DNA from 4 places in the Micromonospora hortensis genome. Region 1 is predicted to be linked to each of the others. Evidence: riboswitches for the same ligand, from Rfam matches in the RefSeq annotation. Region 1 holds a riboswitch; each other region holds the start of a gene.
What was found. Region 1 has a riboswitch for cyclic di-AMP ahead of NIE111_RS27520 (coiled-coil domain-containing protein). Riboswitches for the same ligand answer to the same signal wherever they lie in the genome.

Region 1 (4,191 bases):
GGAGATCCGGCTGCTCAACGCCGCGTACCGGAACCTGGACTCGGCCGGGCTGACCATCGCCGACGTGGCGCTGCTTGACGAGTTGGACGCGTTGCTCGGTAAGCCCGCGCAGCCGGCCCGCGCGCGACGCGATCCGTTCCAGCTCGCCGGCGGCGTCCGTGAGCTGAGCACGCTCGGCGAACGGCAGCGGGCCGCCCGCGCGGCGGCCCGGGAACGCCCGGAGGACTACCGGGAGTACGCGCACGTGGTGGTGGACGAGGCGCAGGACGTCTCGCCGATGCAGTGGCGGATGATCGGTCGACGCGGCCGACTGGCCTCCTGGACCGTGGTGGGCGACCCCGCGCAGACCGCGTGGACCGGCGATCCGGAGGAGCTGGACCGGGCCCGCGACCAGGCGCTGGGCCGGCGCAAGCGACACGACTTCACGCTCACCACCAACTACCGCAACTCGGCGGAGATCTTCGCGGTGGCGGCGGCGGAGATCCGTCGGCTCTACCCGGACCTGCCGCTGCCGACCGCCGTCCGCTCCACCGGGGTCGAGCCGGTGGAGCTGGTGGTGCCCGCGACGGGGTTGGAGACCGCGACGGTGGAGGCCGCCGCCGGCCTGCTGGCCGAGGTGGAGGGCACGGTCGGGGTGATCACGCCGGTCCCCCGCCGGGACGAGGTCGCCGGGTGGCTGGGCGCGCTCGGCGCGCCGAGGTTGCAGGTGGTGACCAGCCTGGAGGCCAAGGGCATGGAGTACGACGGGGTGGTGCTGGTCGCCCCGAGCGAGATCCGGGCAGATCCGGGTGCCGGGGTGCGCACCCTGTACGTGGCGCTTTCCCGGGCCACCCAGCGTCTCACCACCATCGACCCGACCGGCTGACGTGTGCGGAGCGCCACCAGCGGACGGCGCTGCCCGTACACTTGCACACATAGCGATGTGAGCATACATTTGACCGGGTCCCGACCAGCGGCGGAAGGTGGTTCTCGTGGGCGCAGGTCATGACCACCACCATGGGTCCGTCGCCAATGCCGCACACCAGCACCGAGGTCGACTCTGGGCGGCGTTCGGGTTGCTCGCCACCCTGATGGTGGTCGAGGCGGTGGCCGCCCTGCACACCGGCTCGCTCGCCCTGCTCTCCGACGCCGGGCACATGTTCACCGACGTGCTCGGCATCGGGATGGCGCTCGCCGCCATCACGGCGACCCGGCGGGCGACCGGCGACCCGCAGCGCACCTTCGGGCTCTACCGGCTCGAGGTGCTCGCCGCGCTGGCCAACGCCGTCCTACTCTCCGGCGTCGCGATCTACGTGGTGATCGAGGCGATCCGCCGTTTCGGCGACCCGCACCAGGTCATCGCCGGCCCGATGCTCGCGGTGGCCGTGCTCGGCCTACTCGCGAACATCGCCGCCTTCGCGCTGCTGCGCGCCGGGGCCCGCGAGAGCATCAACCTCCAGGGCGCCTACCTGGAGGTGCTCGGTGACCTGCTCGGCTCGCTCGGCGTCATCGGCGCGGCGCTGCTCATCACCGTCACCGACTGGTGGTGGGCCGACCCCCTGGTCGCGGTCGCCATCGGCGTTTTCATCCTGCCGCGCACCTGGCGGCTGGCCCGCGCCGCCATCCGCATCCTGGTGCAGGCCGCCCCGGAGCACCTCCAGGTGACCGCCGTGCACGACCGGCTCGCCGCCGTTCCCGGTGTCGTCGAGGTGCACGACCTGCACGTCTGGACGCTCACCTCGGGCATGGAGGTGGCCTCCGCCCACCTGACCATGGCACCCGGCGCGGAGGTCGGCGCGGTGCTCACCGCGGCGCGTACGGCCCTGCACGACGACTTCCGCATCGAGCACGCGACGTTGCAGATTGAGCCCGGCGCCGCTTCTGGAGCCTGTGGCTCCATCGAATGGTGACGGATCCGTAATTTTCCGTGGTGACGCACGCACCGTCCGTCACATCGGCTGCAGCGGCCCCACCCGCACCGGTAGGCTCGGTCCCGGCCTCCACCAGGCGGCGCCCTCCCGGCGCCGGTGGCGGTCGCCGCCTAATCGCCCAACTGGGCGAACCGGGGAACCATGTTCCTGGGGTGTATCCGCGTCAGCGGTAGGGATCTTCCGTCCCGAACCCGTCAGCTAACCCGGTCGGCGGCTGACGGAAGGACATGCGCAGTGGCACCAGCACGACCACCCGCCGCCCGACTGGCGGCCCTGATCGTCGCGATGTTCGCCCTCGGCGTCGCGCTTCCGGCCGGCACCGCCTCGGCCGCTCCCCCGACCGGCCTGCGGGCCGCCGCACCCGACTCCGACGAGGAGGGCGGCACCCCGGCGTTGCGGGCCCAACTCGAGGCGGCCAGCAAGGGCTACCTGGACGCGAAGCGCGCCCTGGACACCTCGGTGCAACGGCAGAAGCAACTCGCCACCCAGCTGACGACCATCGAGGGTGAGATCGACCAGCGCAACGGCAAGGTCGGCGAGATCGCCGAGGTGGCGTACCGCACCGGCCGGCTCGGTGCGATGTCGGCGCTGCTCAACAGCAACACTCCGGAAGGCTTCATGGACCGGGCGGCCGCGCTGGACGCGGTGGCGGCCAACGAGGACCGGGTGCTGCGCGACCTGCTGGACAGCAAGGACAAGGCCAACCGCACCCGGGTCGCCCTGGACGGCGAGATCAACGAACAACGCAAGCAGGTCGCGGTGATGGCCAAGCGCAAGGAGCAGGCCGAACGGGCCCTGACAGTGGCCACCACACCCAAACCGCAGACCACCGCCGACGGCGGCTCCAACCGGGGCACCTCCAGCGCCAACGCGAAGGCCGCACCGCGCAACTCCGACGGCTCCTGGCCCTCCGAGTCGTGCAGCGTCAACGACCCCACGCCGGCCAACGGCTGCATCACCCCGCGCACCCTGCACGCGCTCAACCAGGCCAAGGCCGCCGGATTCACCCGCTACGTCTCGTGCCACCGCCCCAGCGGCTCCGGCGAACACCCGAAGGGCCGGGCCTGCGACTTCGCGGCGCAGAAGGGCGGCTTCGGCGGGAACGCCACCGGCGGCGACAAGACGTACGGCAACAACCTGGCGGCGTACTTCATCCGCAACGCCGACCGGCTCGCCGTGCTCTACGTGATCTGGTACAGGCAGATCTGGCTGCCCAGCAGCGGGTGGAAGTCGTACAGCGGGGCGCAGGGCACCCCGTCGACCGACCACACCAACCACGTACACCTGTCGGTCTACTGACCCACGCGTCGTGATGCCTGTGAGTCGTTCGGTGGCTCACAGGCATCACGTGTGTCCGGGGCGGGGCTACGTCGCCGGGCGTACCCGTGATGTCGTCGATCGTCGGACGACCCGGCAGCGGTCGGCGGGAAGCATCGCGGTATGCCTCGGATCCGACCCACCACCCGCAAGGCGCTGCTCACCCTGCATCTCGTCACCTCGCTCGGCTGGCTCGGCGCCGACCTGGTGCTGCTCACCCTCGGCATCGCCGTCCAGCGGGGCGCCGACCCGGCTGTGGTCTATCCGGTCACGGCCCTGGTCGGCACTGTGCTGTTCGCGCCGCTGAGCGTCCTGGTCTGGCTGATCGGGGTCGCCAGCTCGCTGCTCACCCCGTGGGGCCTGCTGCGCCACCGCTGGGTGCTGGTCAAGCTCGTGCTCACCACGGTGATGGTCGGGCTGGTGCTGTTCCTGCTCACCCCGAACCTGCGCCACGCCGGAGCGGTCGGCGCCGCCCTGCCCGCCCGGGATCGCGCCGACCTGGTCATCGCGCCGGCGGTGTCGACCAGCCTGATGATCATCGCGACGGTGCTGTCCACCTACAAGCCCTGGGGCCGGCGTCCCGCCACCCGACCCGCCCGCACGAGCCGTGATCGCGCTACAACCACGATCTAGACGCCACCCCCGCTGAGCACGTCGCACCAAGCGCAAGCGACCTGCCCTGCTCCGCGATCTTGCACTTACTGTCCCGACATATGGGGCATTACGCCGACATAGACAACCGAAACTGCAAGATCGACGCGGCGGGGCGGCGGGCGGGGCGACGCGGCGCGGGTCAGGTCGGGTTTGGCGGGGTGCCGGTGCGGTCGAGGGCCGCGCCCAGCCGGGTGGCTAGGGCTAGGTGAGCGGCCTGGGCCTGGCGGAACGCGTAGCGGAACAGCGGCGTCGGCGCGGTCAGGGTGATCTCCACGTCGATGCGGACCAGGCCGTCCGGCTCGGCGCGTAG
Region 2 (4,191 bases), on a different contig from region 1:
GAGTTCCTGCTCTACTTCTCCGCGCCTCCGGGCTCGGAATACCAGGTCACCATGTGGCTGCCGTACCTGCAACGGATCGGCCGGCCGTTCCTGGTCGTGCTGCGTGAGCCGGAGTTCCTGGCCCCGATCGCGGCGGCCACCGACGCGCCGGTGGTCTACTGCCCCACCCTGGGGGCGATGGACGAGGCGTTGGTGCCGAGCCTGCGGGCGGCGTTCTACGTCAACCACGGTGCGAAGAACAGCCACTGCGTCCGCTTCACCCAGCTCACCCACATCCAGCTGCACCACGGCGACAGCGACAAGGCGCCGAGCGCCAACCCGGTGTCGGGGATCTTCGACCGGATCTTCGTGGCCGGGCAGGCGGCGATCGACAGGTACGCCCGCGCCGGAGTGCAGATCCCGACTGACAAGTTCGTGGTGGTGGGTCGCCCGCAGGTCGAGTCGATCGAGGTACGCCCAGAACCCGCACGAGGGTTGGCGCACCCGACGGTGCTCTACACGCCGACCTGGACCGGGCACCACGCCGACGCCGACTACTGCTCGCTGCCGGTGGCCGAAAGCCTGCTGCGCCGACTGTTGGAGCGCGGCGCGACGGTGATCCTGCGAGCCCACCCGTACACCACGCAGAACCCGGCATCGGCCCGCCAACTGGGCCGCCTGACCGAACTGCTCGTCGCCGACCGGGCCCGCACCGGCCGCCAGCACGTGGTCGGCGCGGCGGCTCGGGAGCTGAATCTGACCGAGTGCGTCAACTCCGCCGACGCGCTGGTCTCCGACGTGTCCGGCGTGATCTCGGACTTCCTCTACTCCGGAAAGCCGTACGCGGTCACCGACATGGGCGACGAGGGCGACCGGTTCGTGGAGCGGTTCCCGCTGGCCGGGTCGGGTTACGTGCTGCGTCGGGACATGTCCAACGTGGACGAGGTGCTGACCGCCCTGCTGGACACCGATCCGCTGGCCGAGGCTCGCTGGGCCACCCGCCGCCGCTACCTGGGTGACTTCCCGGCCGAGGCGTACGCCGAGGCGTTCCTGACCGCCGCCCGCCGGGAGCTGACACCGGCTCAGACACTGGCCGCGTCCACACCGGCGTAACCGAATCAGCGGTACGGGTCGAGCAGCGCCAGCACCGCCGCCGGGTCCTCCACGTGCGCGTTGTGCCCGAGGCCCGGAAGCGTTTCCACCGGTACGCCGTACTCCTTGAGCTGTTCGTCGGTGACCATCGGGTCGTTCTCCCCGCGCGCCAGCACCACCGGCACGTCGGTCGCCGCCAGGAGCGCGGCCAGGTCGGGCTCGCCGACGGCGAAGGCGGCCGGGTCCATGGCGAGGCGCCACCGGCCGTCGACCTGGCGCAGCCCGGCGTCCACCACCGGATCGTCCGGCGGGACCAGGCCGGCCAGCCCGGAGACCCGCAGGTAGCGGCGCGCCGCCTCGGTGCGGCTGGCGAACCAGCTCACCGGTCGGGCGGCGACCTCGGCGGCGCGGGCCAGCTCAGCGGGTGACCAGAGTGCCTTGATGCCCAGCCCGACCACCGCGTCCACCGGCGTTCCGGCGTCGCGGGCGGCAAGCACCAGGCCGACCACCCCGCCCAGCGAGTGCCCGAGCACTACCAGCCGGTCATCGGGGGCGAGGGCCTGCGCGATCTGCTGAGCGAAGCCCGGGAAGGAGTACGACGGCAGCGGCGACGCCCAGCCGTGGCCGGCGAGGTCCGGTGCCAGCCACCGACCGGGCCAGTGCTGCTCAAGGTACGGGGCCCAGGGCAACCACACGTCCCCGGTCGCTCCCATGCCGTGCAGCAGCAGCAGGACCGGCCTGCGGCCGACGTGACCACCCGTTTTCTCCACCACGGCCGCAGTCTCCCACGGTTCACTGTCGGGTACGAGAGCCGTCGACGCCGGACCGCGCGCACAAACGCCGCGGGCGCCGGCCCCTTGTGGAGGACGGCGCCCGCGGCGGTCAGCGTGCCCGGGTCAGGCGGAGTAGCCCCGGCTGGTGATCCAGTTGGCCAGGTCGATCGTGGTGATCCAGTACGACGGGTCGGCCGGGTTCGCCGAGTCGGCGATCCGAACGGTGCGGCCGTTGTCCTTGTAGCCCACGACGGCGATGTAGTGCCCGCCGCCGTAGGAGTGCCAGCCGCCGTCGGTGTCGGTGGCGTCCCCGACGACGTTCGCCACCACGCCCCGACCGTCGGTGATGGCCTTCACCACGTCGGCCTGGAGCCGGTCCATCTGGGCCGGGCTGGGCGCTCCGGGGAACATCCGGGTCCGGTACGGGGAGCCCTTCACCTCGGCGTTGAGCACCCGGGTGGTGTCCTCGGCCGAGTTGGTGCCCATCTCGGTGGTGCCCAGCTCGGCGCCGAGGTCCTCCTGGGTGCGGTCGATGCCGGCGGCGCTGAGCGCGTTCCGGGTGGCAGCCGGGCCGCAGTTGTAGTAGGTGTTCTGCGCCTCGTAGTCGTAGTCGAGCACCTTGGTCGCGGGCGGCTTCGGCCGCTCCGGCTTCCGGGTGAGGTCCGGGTTGCTGCTGGCCTTGGCTGCGGGCGACGCGGCGCTGGTGGCCGGCGCGGCAGTGGTCGGCGCGGCGCTGGCCGAGGGGGACGCGTCCCGAGCCTCGCCGCGGGAGGCGGTGAGGTCGCTGCGCATCTCGGCGACAGTGGTCGCGGTGCGCTGGCCGGCCGGGGCTTCGTCGGCAGTGGTGAGCAGGGCGCCGGTGGTGGTGGCGATCGCGAGGGCAGCGGCGGAGGCGGCGACGATCTGGTACGGGCGCTCGGTGGCGAGGCGGCGGAGCTGACGCTGCAGGGTGTGCTTCACGGGGTCCTCCACGGATCGGGGGGAGAGCGGCACACCGGGGCCGGACCGGTATCCGGGCAGGCGCCAGCGCGCGGACCGTGGTCCGCGGATGGTGAACCGCTCAGGGGAACGCCCGGCGCGGCCGGGCGGGGAAGGCGATGACCCGGGGGTCAGCTCACCGTCACGGGACGAATGAGCGGGTGCACCGCCGCGCCGTGGAGGCGAGGGAACAGCCGAGGGGTGGAAAGGTGCTGCACGAGGATGGGACTCCTTCCGACACCGCCTACCGGGTTAGCTGACGGATTCGGGCGGGAAGACGCCCTACCGCGGGCCGTGGCTCGCGGATTCACCCCGGACTTACTGGTGGGTCCCCGGTTCGTTGATCACGATTAAGCGGGTCGATGCGGCGTCGCGTCTTGCGATCGGTTACCGCACCGGACGGGACGACACTACTGGCGTCTCAACGCCCTGCCAAGCAAGGTTCACCTGCGTAAACCCCAATTGGCGCGACAATTTCTGCGCGTATTGCCGCTGATGTGACTCGATGGGACAACCGGTTACGGTGACGCCTACGGGCGACAACCGGACAGGCCGTAAAGAACGCGGCCACAATCGCGGGAACAATCCCACCGAACGCGCCGGACGTCGGATTTCCCGATTGGGTGACCGGCCTCACATCACGGATTGGGCTCAACCCACCCGGGCCGGGCGCCACAGTGCCACGACGGCGGGACGCAACGCCCCGGCCACGGTGCGGCGCGCGGGGACCAGGATCGGGCGGAGCCGGGCCGCCGCCGCGTACGCCTCCTCGGCGAGGGCACGGGCCGAGGAGGCGGCCAACTCCGCGTCGCGCCAGGCGACCCGCTCACTGTCGGCGGCCACCTGGTAGTCGGCCAGCCGCGCATCGCGGACCACCCGGCTGATCAGCACCTCCTGCTCGACCGGGTGTCGCCGGGGATCCCAGCCGCGCCGGTGCCCGAACACGTCGCCCAGCTGCGCCATGGTCAGGTCGCCCCGCCAGTACGCCGCCATCGCCGCCCGGTGCAGATAGCGTTCCCGGGCGGCGTACTCGGCGGGGGTGTGCGAGGTCTGCGGGGTGGGCAGCGCCCCGGCGTCGGCGAAGCGACGCGCGGCGGTGTCCGCCTCGTCGTACCCGGTCCAGGCCTGCTCCATCTGCTCCTGAGCGGTCAGCCAGGCGGCGCGCCGCCGCTTGGCGGTGATGGCCGCACGGGCCGCGGCGACGGCCACCTCCTCGGCGTAGCGGCGCAGGTCGACGGCCTCGGCGGCGGCCAGCTCCCGACGAGTGGGCCCGGCCGGGAGCGGGTCGTCAGTGGGGAGGTCCCGTTCGGGGCGGGCGGCCAGCACGGTGAGCAGGCCCAGGGTCAGCAGGAACAGCGTCGACCAGATG
Region 3 (4,191 bases), on a different contig from region 1:
TCAAGACCGCCTGCGGCAAGGTCGGCAAGCCGTACGTCTGGGGCGCCACCGGGCCGAACTCGTTCGACTGCTCGGGGCTGACCCAGTACGCCTACAAGGCGGCCGGGATCTACCTCACCCACCACACCGGTGACCAGTGGAACGAGGGCAAGGCCATCTCGCGAGGTGACGCGCGCCCCGGTGACCTGGTCTTCTTCTTCTCCGGCCTGAGTCACGTCGGGCTCTATCTGGGCAACAACACAATGGTGCACGCGCCACGTGCCGGTAAGCCGGTGCAGGTGTCCAGCATCAACACAATGCCGGTCGCCGGGTTCCGCAGACCTGGCTGATCCACCTCACGCGACACGAAGGCCCCCGGTCACCGACCGGGGGCCTTCGTGGTTCTCAGCGGGGCGCGCCGACCGGGGACGGCAGGAGCTGCACGTCGGCGAGGTCGACGTACATGATCCGGTGACCGAACTGGATCTGCGCGTACCGGTTCTTGCCGCGAATCACCGTCCAGTCGCCGGACGAGGAGCCGTCGAACGTGCTGGCCCGGTAGTACTCGCCGGCCAGCACCGCGCCGACGGCGTACCGCTGCCCGGCGGCCAGGGTGTATTGCAGCGGCGAGATCGCCTGGTAGGGCACCCCTTCCGGGTACGCGGACTGCTCCGGGTACGCCCGTCCGTAGACCGGAACTGTGGTCCGTCCGGGCTTCGGCGTGGCCACGATGCCGACGGTCCAGCTGGCGGTCGGCGCGGACGCCGGGTTGTGGAACCAGGCCCGCTGCCCGAGGTACCAGATCGCCGTCCAGTCGCCCTGCCGTCCGGCCAGCGCGTACGTCTGCCCGGCTGACGCCCGGGCCCCGTGGTCCGACACGGCCATCGTGTTCGGGCTGCCGTCAGGGCGGAGCGCGACGTCGTTGACCAGCGGCGCGTCCGCAGACGGTGCGCTGCGCAGCACCACAGCGGAGGAGCCGCGTGGCGCGCAGGGCACGCCCGGGGTGACGCAGTCGGTGAACGCCGGCTGGTTGGTGACGTAGTCCGGATCGATCCGGACCATTCCGGTGGCCGGGGTGCCGGTGTCCAGTCGAGGCGCGTGCAGCAGGTCGAAGTAGTGCGTCCAGTCCCAGTACGGGCCCGGATCCCAGTGCATTCCCCGCACTGTCGAGGGGATGGTGCCGGGCACGTTGTCGTGACCGATGATGTGTTGCCGGTCCAGTGGGATGCCCAGCCGCAGCGCCAGGTGCCGGACCAGCTTCGCCGAGGTCCGGTACATCGCCTCGGTGTACCAGGTGCCCTGCGCCGCGAAGCCCTCGTGTTCCAACCCGATCGACTTCGCGTTGACGTACCAGTTGCCGGCGTGCCAGCCGACGTCCTTGGTCTTCACGTGCTGGGCGATGTGCCCGTCGACCGAGCGCAGCGAGTAGTGCCAGCTCACGTAGGTCGGGTCCTGGACCAGTTGCAGGGTGGTGGCCCAACTCGCCTCGGTGTCGTGGATGACTATGTACTCGATCTTCTGCCGCGTGGGCCGGTCGGAGAGGTCGTGGTTGCCGTAGTCCCCGTCGCCGAACGCCTCGTAGGGCGCCGGGATCCACTCGCAGGAGATGGTGCGCGGGCACTCCACCCCGTCCGGGCGGGCCAGGCGGCGCAGACCCAGCCGGTCCAGCCAGGAACGCTCCGGCCGTACCGCGCGGGCCAGCAGGGTGATCCGCTGGCCGTCGTCGGTCACCCGGGCCTCGCCCGCGCCGATGGTGGTGAAGACCTCGTCGGCGAAGGCCGCGGCGGCGTCGGCGCTGTCCGCGCCCGAGTAGCGGGCCACCGCGCCGTACCAGGCCGCCGGGTCGGTGTCCGCGCCGACCGGCGCGCCCAGATCCCTCTGGTACGCGCTCAGCAGCGCGGCCCCACCCCGGATGTTGAGGCCCGCGTCGGTGCGCAGTGCCTCGGGAGTGGCGCCTGTCAGCGTGGCGGCGGCGTCGACGGTCTGCAACGCGGCGGTGGACGGCGCGGGTGCCTCGACCGGTCGGGGCGCGGGCACTCGGGCGGGACGGGAGTCGTCGCCGCGTGGGTCCTCGACGCCGGCGTCGTGGTGGCCGCGCCCGGGTAGGGCGGCCACGTGCCGCGCGTCGGTCAGGTGCATCGGACCGTAGCCGCCACTGGTGCTCGGCGTGCCGGCGTTGGTGTCCCAACGGGACTGCAGGTAGGAGACGCCGAGCAGCACGACGGCCGGCACGCCGTACTCGGTGGCCGCTGCGGCGTACTGCTGCTGGCGGTCGGTGCTGGGCGCGGCGGCAGCCGGGCCGACGGAGAGTGGCACGGTGGTCGCGGCGGCAACCACTGTGGCGGCGAGCAGCGCGCGCCAGCCGGTCGACAGGGTTGGATGGTGCATCGAACCCCCTAGATTCTCGCGGAGTGAGGTCAGGTCACCATCGCGCCGTCCGGGAGGTCACGTCAATACCTTTCTATCTATCGAAGTGGATGGAAAGAATTCTTCACACACTGTCGGTGACTTCGTCCAATCCGTACGGAGTGTCACCGCCGCACGGGTTGCGGATCGGTAACAGGCGTCTCTACTCTGGTCATTTGTCGGCCCGACAGCAGCTCCGCCCAGCCTGGGCGGTAACGGACCGACACCGCCGAGTCGTTTCCGAGCGAACCGGGGACCCAGGTCCCTCGGGGTGAATCCGCAGCCATTGCGGTAGGGCGCCGACTTCCCGCCCGAACCCGTCAGCTAACCCGGTAGGCGGTCAGGAAGAAGGAGTACGGAACCCCGGTGGCACTCCATGCCCCGCGGCCGTCGTCCGAGCGGTCGGCATCAGCCGGCCCGGCGTCGATAGTGCCGCGCCCACGCTGGTCCCGCTTCACCACCGCAGTCGCCGCGCTGGCCGGCATCGCCGTCGTTCTGACCGGCAGTGCCACTGCGGCCCACGCCGACCCGTCCGTCGCCGAGATCGAGCGCCAGATCGACGCCGACTGGAACAAGCTCGAACCGATCATCGAACGGCACAACGCCACCCGCACCGACCTCGCCGCGAAGCGCAAGCAGGCAGACGCGCTGGCCGCCCGGATCACTCCGCTCGAGCGCCAGGTCGACGCCGCGATGAACAAGGTCAGCGCCCTGGCCGTACGCGCCTACAAGGGTGAGAACGTCTCGACAGTCAACGCCGTGCTGGGCAGCCGGTCGCCCAGCGAGGTGGTCGGCCAGCTCGAAATGCTCGACCGCTTCGCGCACAACCAGCAAAAGGACGTACGCCAGGTGGCCGACCTGCGCGACCAGTTGGCCGCGCAGAAGGCGCCACTGGACGAGATGGTGGCCCAGCTGACCCGCACGGAAGCTCAGCTGGCGGCGAAGAAGAAGCAGATCAACGACGAGATCGACCGCCTGCAGAAGCTGCGCCTCAAGGTGTACGGCAGCGGCGGCGGCGGTCCGCTGCGCCCGGCGCCCTGCCCGGGCAGCTACCCCGGAGGCGGCGCGGGCACCGCTGTCAAGTTCGCCTGCGCGCAGATCGGCAAGCCCTACGTCTGGGGTGCCGAGGGCCCGAACTCGTACGACTGCTCAGGGCTGATGCTGGCCGCCTGGGCGAAGGCCGGCGTGTCGCTGCCGCACAACGCCGCCGCGCAGAGCCGGGTGACCAAGAACGTCAGCAAGGGCGACCTGCGCCCCGGCGACCTGGTCTTCTACTACAGCGACATCCACCACGTCGGCATGTACGTCGGCGGCGGCTGGGTGGTGCACGCCTCGCAGGCCGGTCAGCCGGTCAAGATGAAGAAGGTCGACGACGGCCCGATCCACAGCTACGGCCGTCCAGGCTGACAGTGAGTCATCGAAGGGCCCGTCGCGATTCCGTCGCGGCGGGCCCTCGTCGTCTCGGTCCTGGCTGCTGAACCTCAGCGTGTTGGCCAGGTGCGCCAGTGCTGCCAGGCGCGGCTGGGTGTCGGCCCCCGCTGGCCCTGGTAGCGCGACCCGTAGACCACCGAGCCGTACGGGTGCTCAGCCGGCGAGGAGAGCCGGAAGATGCAGAGCTGCCCAATCTTCATGCCCGGCCAGAGGGTGATCGGCAGGTTCGCCACGTTCGAGAGTTCCAGCGTCACGTGACCGGAGAAGCCCGGGTCGATGAAGCCGGCGGTGGAGTGCGTGAGCAGGCCGAGCCGGCCCAGGGAGCTCTTGCCCTCCAGTCGGCCGGCGAGCTGGTCACCCAGCGAGATGACCTCC
Region 4 (4,191 bases), on a different contig from region 1:
CCGGGACGGTCAACACCAGGCAGACCCAGAACCGGCGGCGGAACAACGCCGGATCGTGCCCGGCGTGTTTGTCGTGCCCGGCGGGCTTGTCGCGCCCGGCGTGTTTGTCGTGCCCGGCGGGCTTGTCGCGCCCGGCGTGTTTGTCGTGCCCGGCGGGCTTGTCGCGCCCGGCGTGTTTGTCGTGCCCGGCGAGCTTGTCGCGCCCGGCGCGCCCGGGGTGCTTGTCGTGCGGCATGGGCTCGGCGCGTCGCTGGCGATCCGGGTCGGGCGGTGACGGAGCGGGCATGGCTCCAACATGCCGCCCCGGAGGCCGCCGCGCGAGCGGTTCGGCCGCCCGACACTCCGCCACGACCTGCAACCCCCGGGAGGGCTGGCTAGCATCTCCCACGATGGCCCTCCGAATGCCGCTGCACAGTCGGGCACCGGCGCCGCCCCGTCGTGGCGTCGTCCCCGGCCGACCGGGCCGAGCACTGACCGTCCGTGATCAAGCGGTCGTCAGGCAGCGATCCGCCCCGCCGTCCGCCGCGTTTCCACCGCAACGGTGAACCGCCCGGCCCGCTGACCCGTATCCCGCACCGGATCGTTGGGAGTCTCACCTTGGCCGCCGACCACACTCACCCCGCTCCGTCCGCCCCGCCACGGGTGCGACGGATCCTCATCGTGACTGTGGTACCCCTCTTCGTCGCCACCGTGCTGGCCGCGTTACTGCTCTGGCCCCGCGGCGGGTCACCGCAGACCGATGGTGGCGCGGACGTGCCGCGCCACCCCGGCACCGTCACCCGGGTGGTGAGCGAGCCGTGCCCGCCGGCACCGTCGGTTCCGGAGGGCACACCGAGGGTCGGCGACGGGCGGTGCGGCACTGTCGACGTCCGGGTGGACGACGGGCCGACCGCCGGCCAGCAGGTACGGACACCGGTGCCCGACGGGCCCGGCGCACCCCGGGTCGAGGTCGGCGACGAGGTCGTCCTGGTCGAACTGGCCGATCCGATCGATCCCACGGTCAGCAACTGGAACATCGCCGAGCACCAACGCGGCACCCCGATGGTGTGGCTGGCGGTGGTCTTCGCGGCCGCGATCGTCGCGTTCGGGCGGTGGCGAGGTCTGGCAGCGCTCGCCGGGCTGGCCGCCAGCTTCGCCATCCTGCTCACCTTCGTGCTGCCGGGCATCAGCGCCGGCAGGTCACCGCTGCTGGTGGCGGTGGTCGGCGCGGCCCTGATCATGTTCGTGGTGCTCTATCTGACCCACGGGGTCACCGCACAGACCTCGGTCGCGGTACTCGGCACCCTGGGCAGCCTGGTGCTGACCGGCGTGCTCGCCACCATCGCCACCGCCGCGACCCACCTCACCGGCTTCGGCAGCGAAGACGCCACCACCCTGTCGATGTTCCAGGGCGACGTGGACCTGCACGGTCTGCTACTCGCCGGCATCATCATCGGATCGCTCGGGGTGCTCGACGACGTGACGGTCACCCAGGCGGCCACCGTCACCGAACTGGCGAACGCGAACCCCGGGCTGACCCGGTTGCAGCTGTACCGTGCGGCCACCCGGGTCGGCCGCGCGCACATCGCCTCCACCGTCAACACCATCGTGCTGGCGTACGCGGGCGCGTCACTGCCCCTGCTGCTCCTGCTCACCGCCGACTCGCGGCCGATCGGGCAGATCCTCACCAGCGAGTTCCTCGCGCAGGAGATCGTCCGCAGCGCGGTCGCCACCCTCGGCCTGATCGCCGCCGTGCCGCTGACCACCGGCCTGGCAGCGGTGGTGACCGCCGCCGGGCGCGGCGATGCCACGCCGTCCAGCGGCGCTCCCGCGCCCCGGCCCCAGCCGGACCGCAGCGAGGCACTGGCCGCACTCAGCTCACCGCGTACGGCCGGCTCCGACGAGCCGGACCGGACGCGGACCGCACCCCCATCCGAGGCCACCGACCGGTGGCCGGAGTCGAACAGGAGCACGGATACGGCATGGTGACACTCCTCAGCGTGACCAGATCGGGCATCCACCCTGAGAACCGCGTCACTGGTCACTCAACGCTATGGCGAAATGACGCTTTTGGTCGGCATCCAGGCATAGCTCAGCCGGTCGGCTCTCGGGTAACCTCGCTGCCGGTTACCGATGAAGGCGCGAAGCGGCGCCTGCGGTGCCACCGCCCAATCGCCAACCGGCGAGCCGGGGACCCAGGTGCCTGGGGTGAATCCGCGTCAGCGGTAGGGGCCACTTCCGCCCCGAACCCGTCAGCTAACCCGGTCGGCGGTCGACGGAAGGGAACATTGTGACGGCACCCCTACGCCGCTGGTTGACACCCGTGGTGGCCGTGATCGCCGCACTGACCGTGCTCGCCGGGCCGCTCCCGGCGCACGCCGCCCCGACGAACCCCACACCGTCCGGGCACGAGGAGGACGGCGAGCCCAAGCTGCTCAACGACGTCATCGAGCAGGCCAACCGCGACTACTCCGCCGCGAAGTCCAAGCTGGACAAATCCAAGAAGCGGCAGGGCGAGTTGGCGGCGGAGGTCAACCGCGCCAAGGCCGACCTGGACGCGCTGGCGCCGCAGGTCGGGCAGATCGCCGCCCAGGCGTACCGGACCGGCCGGATCGGCGCGGTCGCGATGCTGCTGGAGAGCGACGCTCCCGACTCGTTCGTCCAGCGCGCCGGGCTGCTCGACGAGATGAACATGGTCAACGAGAAGAAGCTCTCCGAGGTCAACGAGGTGAAGGCCCGCGCCGAGCAGGCCAAGCTGGCCCTCGACACGGAGGTCCGCGAGCAGCAGAAGCAGACCGCCCTGATGGCGAAGCGCAAGAGCGAGGCCGACAAGGCGCTCTCCCTCGTCGGCGGCAAGGGTTTCACCGGCGGCCTGGTGGATGCCACCTCCAAGGTCGCGAAGATCGGCCCGGGTCGCACTGCCGACGGTGACTGGAAGCCCCAGTCGTGCAGCGAGAACGACCCCACCACGTCCGGCTGCGTCACGCCGCGCACGCTGCACGCGTACAAGGAGGTCAAGGCGGCCGGCTTCAACCGGTTCGTCGGCTGCTACCGCCCCGGCGGGCCGTGGGAGCACCCGAAGGGCCGCGCCTGCGACTGGTCGCTGCAGAAGAGCGGGTTCTCCCCATGGCACAACAACGACACCCGGACGTACGGCAACAACGTCGCCGCGTTCCTCATCCGTAACGCCGACCGGCTCGGCATCTACTACGTGATCTGGAACCGGCAGATCTGGTTCCCGGCCACCGGCTGGAGTTCGTACAGCGGGCCGTCGAACCACACCGACCACGTCCACATGTCGCTGCTCTGACCCGCACGATCCCCGTCGAGGGCCGTTCCGCGTGACGCGGAGCGGCCCTCGTCGCGTCAGACGGTGGCAGGCGCGGCCGGGTCGGTCGACTCGGTCGAGGCCGGGGTCTCCACCGTCGCGAAGCCGGCCGGCACCGCGGCCACCGGGCGCACGGCTCCGGCGGCGAGCCGGTAGGACACCCCCACCACCGCACAGCGTCCCAGCGCCACCTCGTCGGCCAGCACGGGCGACTGCCCGAGCAACGTCTCGACGGTCTGGGCGATGTGGATGTCCACGATGCCGTCGATGTCGTCAACGCCCTCGGACGCGGCGCGGCGCAGGCTGGGCAGCACGGCGTCGACCACCGCGCGCAGATGCCCACTCGGTGCGGTACCGGTCGCGGCGGACTCCCGGGCGGCCTGCACCGCACCACACGAGTCGTGGCCGAGCACCACCACCAGCGGGGTGCCGAGCACTGTCACCGCGTACTCGACGCTGCCGAGCACCTCGGGGCCGGCGGTGTGCCCGGCGGTGCGAACCACGAACAGGTCGCCCAGACCCCGGTCGAAGATGATCTCGGCAGCCAGCCGCGAGTCGGAGCAGCCGACGATCACCGCGAACGGGTGTTGCCCGTCGGCCACGGCGGCCCGGTGCCCGGCATCCTGGTTGGGGTGGCGTGGGGCGCCATCGACGAAGCGCCGGTTGCCGGCGACCAGTTCGGCGTAGGCCCGGGTCGGCTCGCTGAGCGCGGTGGCCCGGTCGGTGGTCCGCTGCGGACCCGGCTGACCGCCGGAGCTTCCGGTATGACTCATCCCGCACCTCGTCTCGACGCGTCTGCCCTGGTCAAGCCGGCTTTCCGCCGGCCGGGCGGGCGGGCGCTGGCTCGTGCTCCACCGTCACACGCACCGTAAGATGCGTCAAGG

Region 2: linked by a shared signal. The riboswitch ahead of NIE111_RS22620 (C39 family peptidase) and the one ahead of NIE111_RS27520 (coiled-coil domain-containing protein) in region 1 are both predicted to bind cyclic di-AMP.
Region 3: linked by a shared signal. The riboswitch ahead of NIE111_RS32270 (C40 family peptidase) and the one ahead of NIE111_RS27520 (coiled-coil domain-containing protein) in region 1 are both predicted to bind cyclic di-AMP.
Region 4: linked by a shared signal. The riboswitch ahead of NIE111_RS08100 (coiled-coil domain-containing protein) and the one ahead of NIE111_RS27520 (coiled-coil domain-containing protein) in region 1 are both predicted to bind cyclic di-AMP.

The regions. Positions count from the first base shown of each region.
Region 1 covers NZ_JAKKFE010000054.1:31,284-35,474, reverse strand. Annotated here, with positions in the region: gene NIE111_RS27530 (HelD family protein) at 1-865, shown strand, start outside; gene NIE111_RS27525 (cation diffusion facilitator family transporter) at 972-1,889, shown strand; cyclic di-AMP (ydaO/yuaA leader) riboswitch at 2,008-2,139, shown strand; gene NIE111_RS27520 (coiled-coil domain-containing protein) at 2,145-3,209, shown strand; gene NIE111_RS27515 (hypothetical protein) at 3,351-3,860, shown strand; gene NIE111_RS27510 (SRPBCC family protein) at 4,021-4,191, opposite strand, start outside.
Region 2 covers NZ_JAKKFE010000033.1:85,806-89,996, forward strand. Annotated here, with positions in the region: gene NIE111_RS22610 (CDP-glycerol glycerophosphotransferase family protein) at 1-1,092, shown strand, start outside; gene NIE111_RS22615 (alpha/beta fold hydrolase) at 1,098-1,844, opposite strand; gene NIE111_RS22620 (C39 family peptidase) at 1,968-2,816, opposite strand; cyclic di-AMP (ydaO/yuaA leader) riboswitch at 3,049-3,189, opposite strand; gene NIE111_RS22625 (hypothetical protein) at 3,474-4,191, opposite strand, start outside.
Region 3 covers NZ_JAKKFE010000023.1:3,189-7,379, forward strand. Annotated here, with positions in the region: gene NIE111_RS16175 (C40 family peptidase) at 1-329, shown strand, start outside; gene NIE111_RS16180 (N-acetylmuramoyl-L-alanine amidase) at 385-2,367, opposite strand; cyclic di-AMP (ydaO/yuaA leader) riboswitch at 2,603-2,738, shown strand; gene NIE111_RS32270 (C40 family peptidase) at 2,752-3,792, shown strand; gene dcd (dCTP deaminase) at 3,867-4,191, opposite strand, start outside.
Region 4 covers NZ_JAKKFE010000011.1:253,724-257,914, forward strand. Annotated here, with positions in the region: gene NIE111_RS08090 (heavy metal translocating P-type ATPase) at 1-286, opposite strand, end outside; gene NIE111_RS08095 (YibE/F family protein) at 598-1,968, shown strand; cyclic di-AMP (ydaO/yuaA leader) riboswitch at 2,135-2,265, shown strand; gene NIE111_RS08100 (coiled-coil domain-containing protein) at 2,270-3,289, shown strand; gene NIE111_RS08105 (carbonic anhydrase) at 3,346-4,080, opposite strand.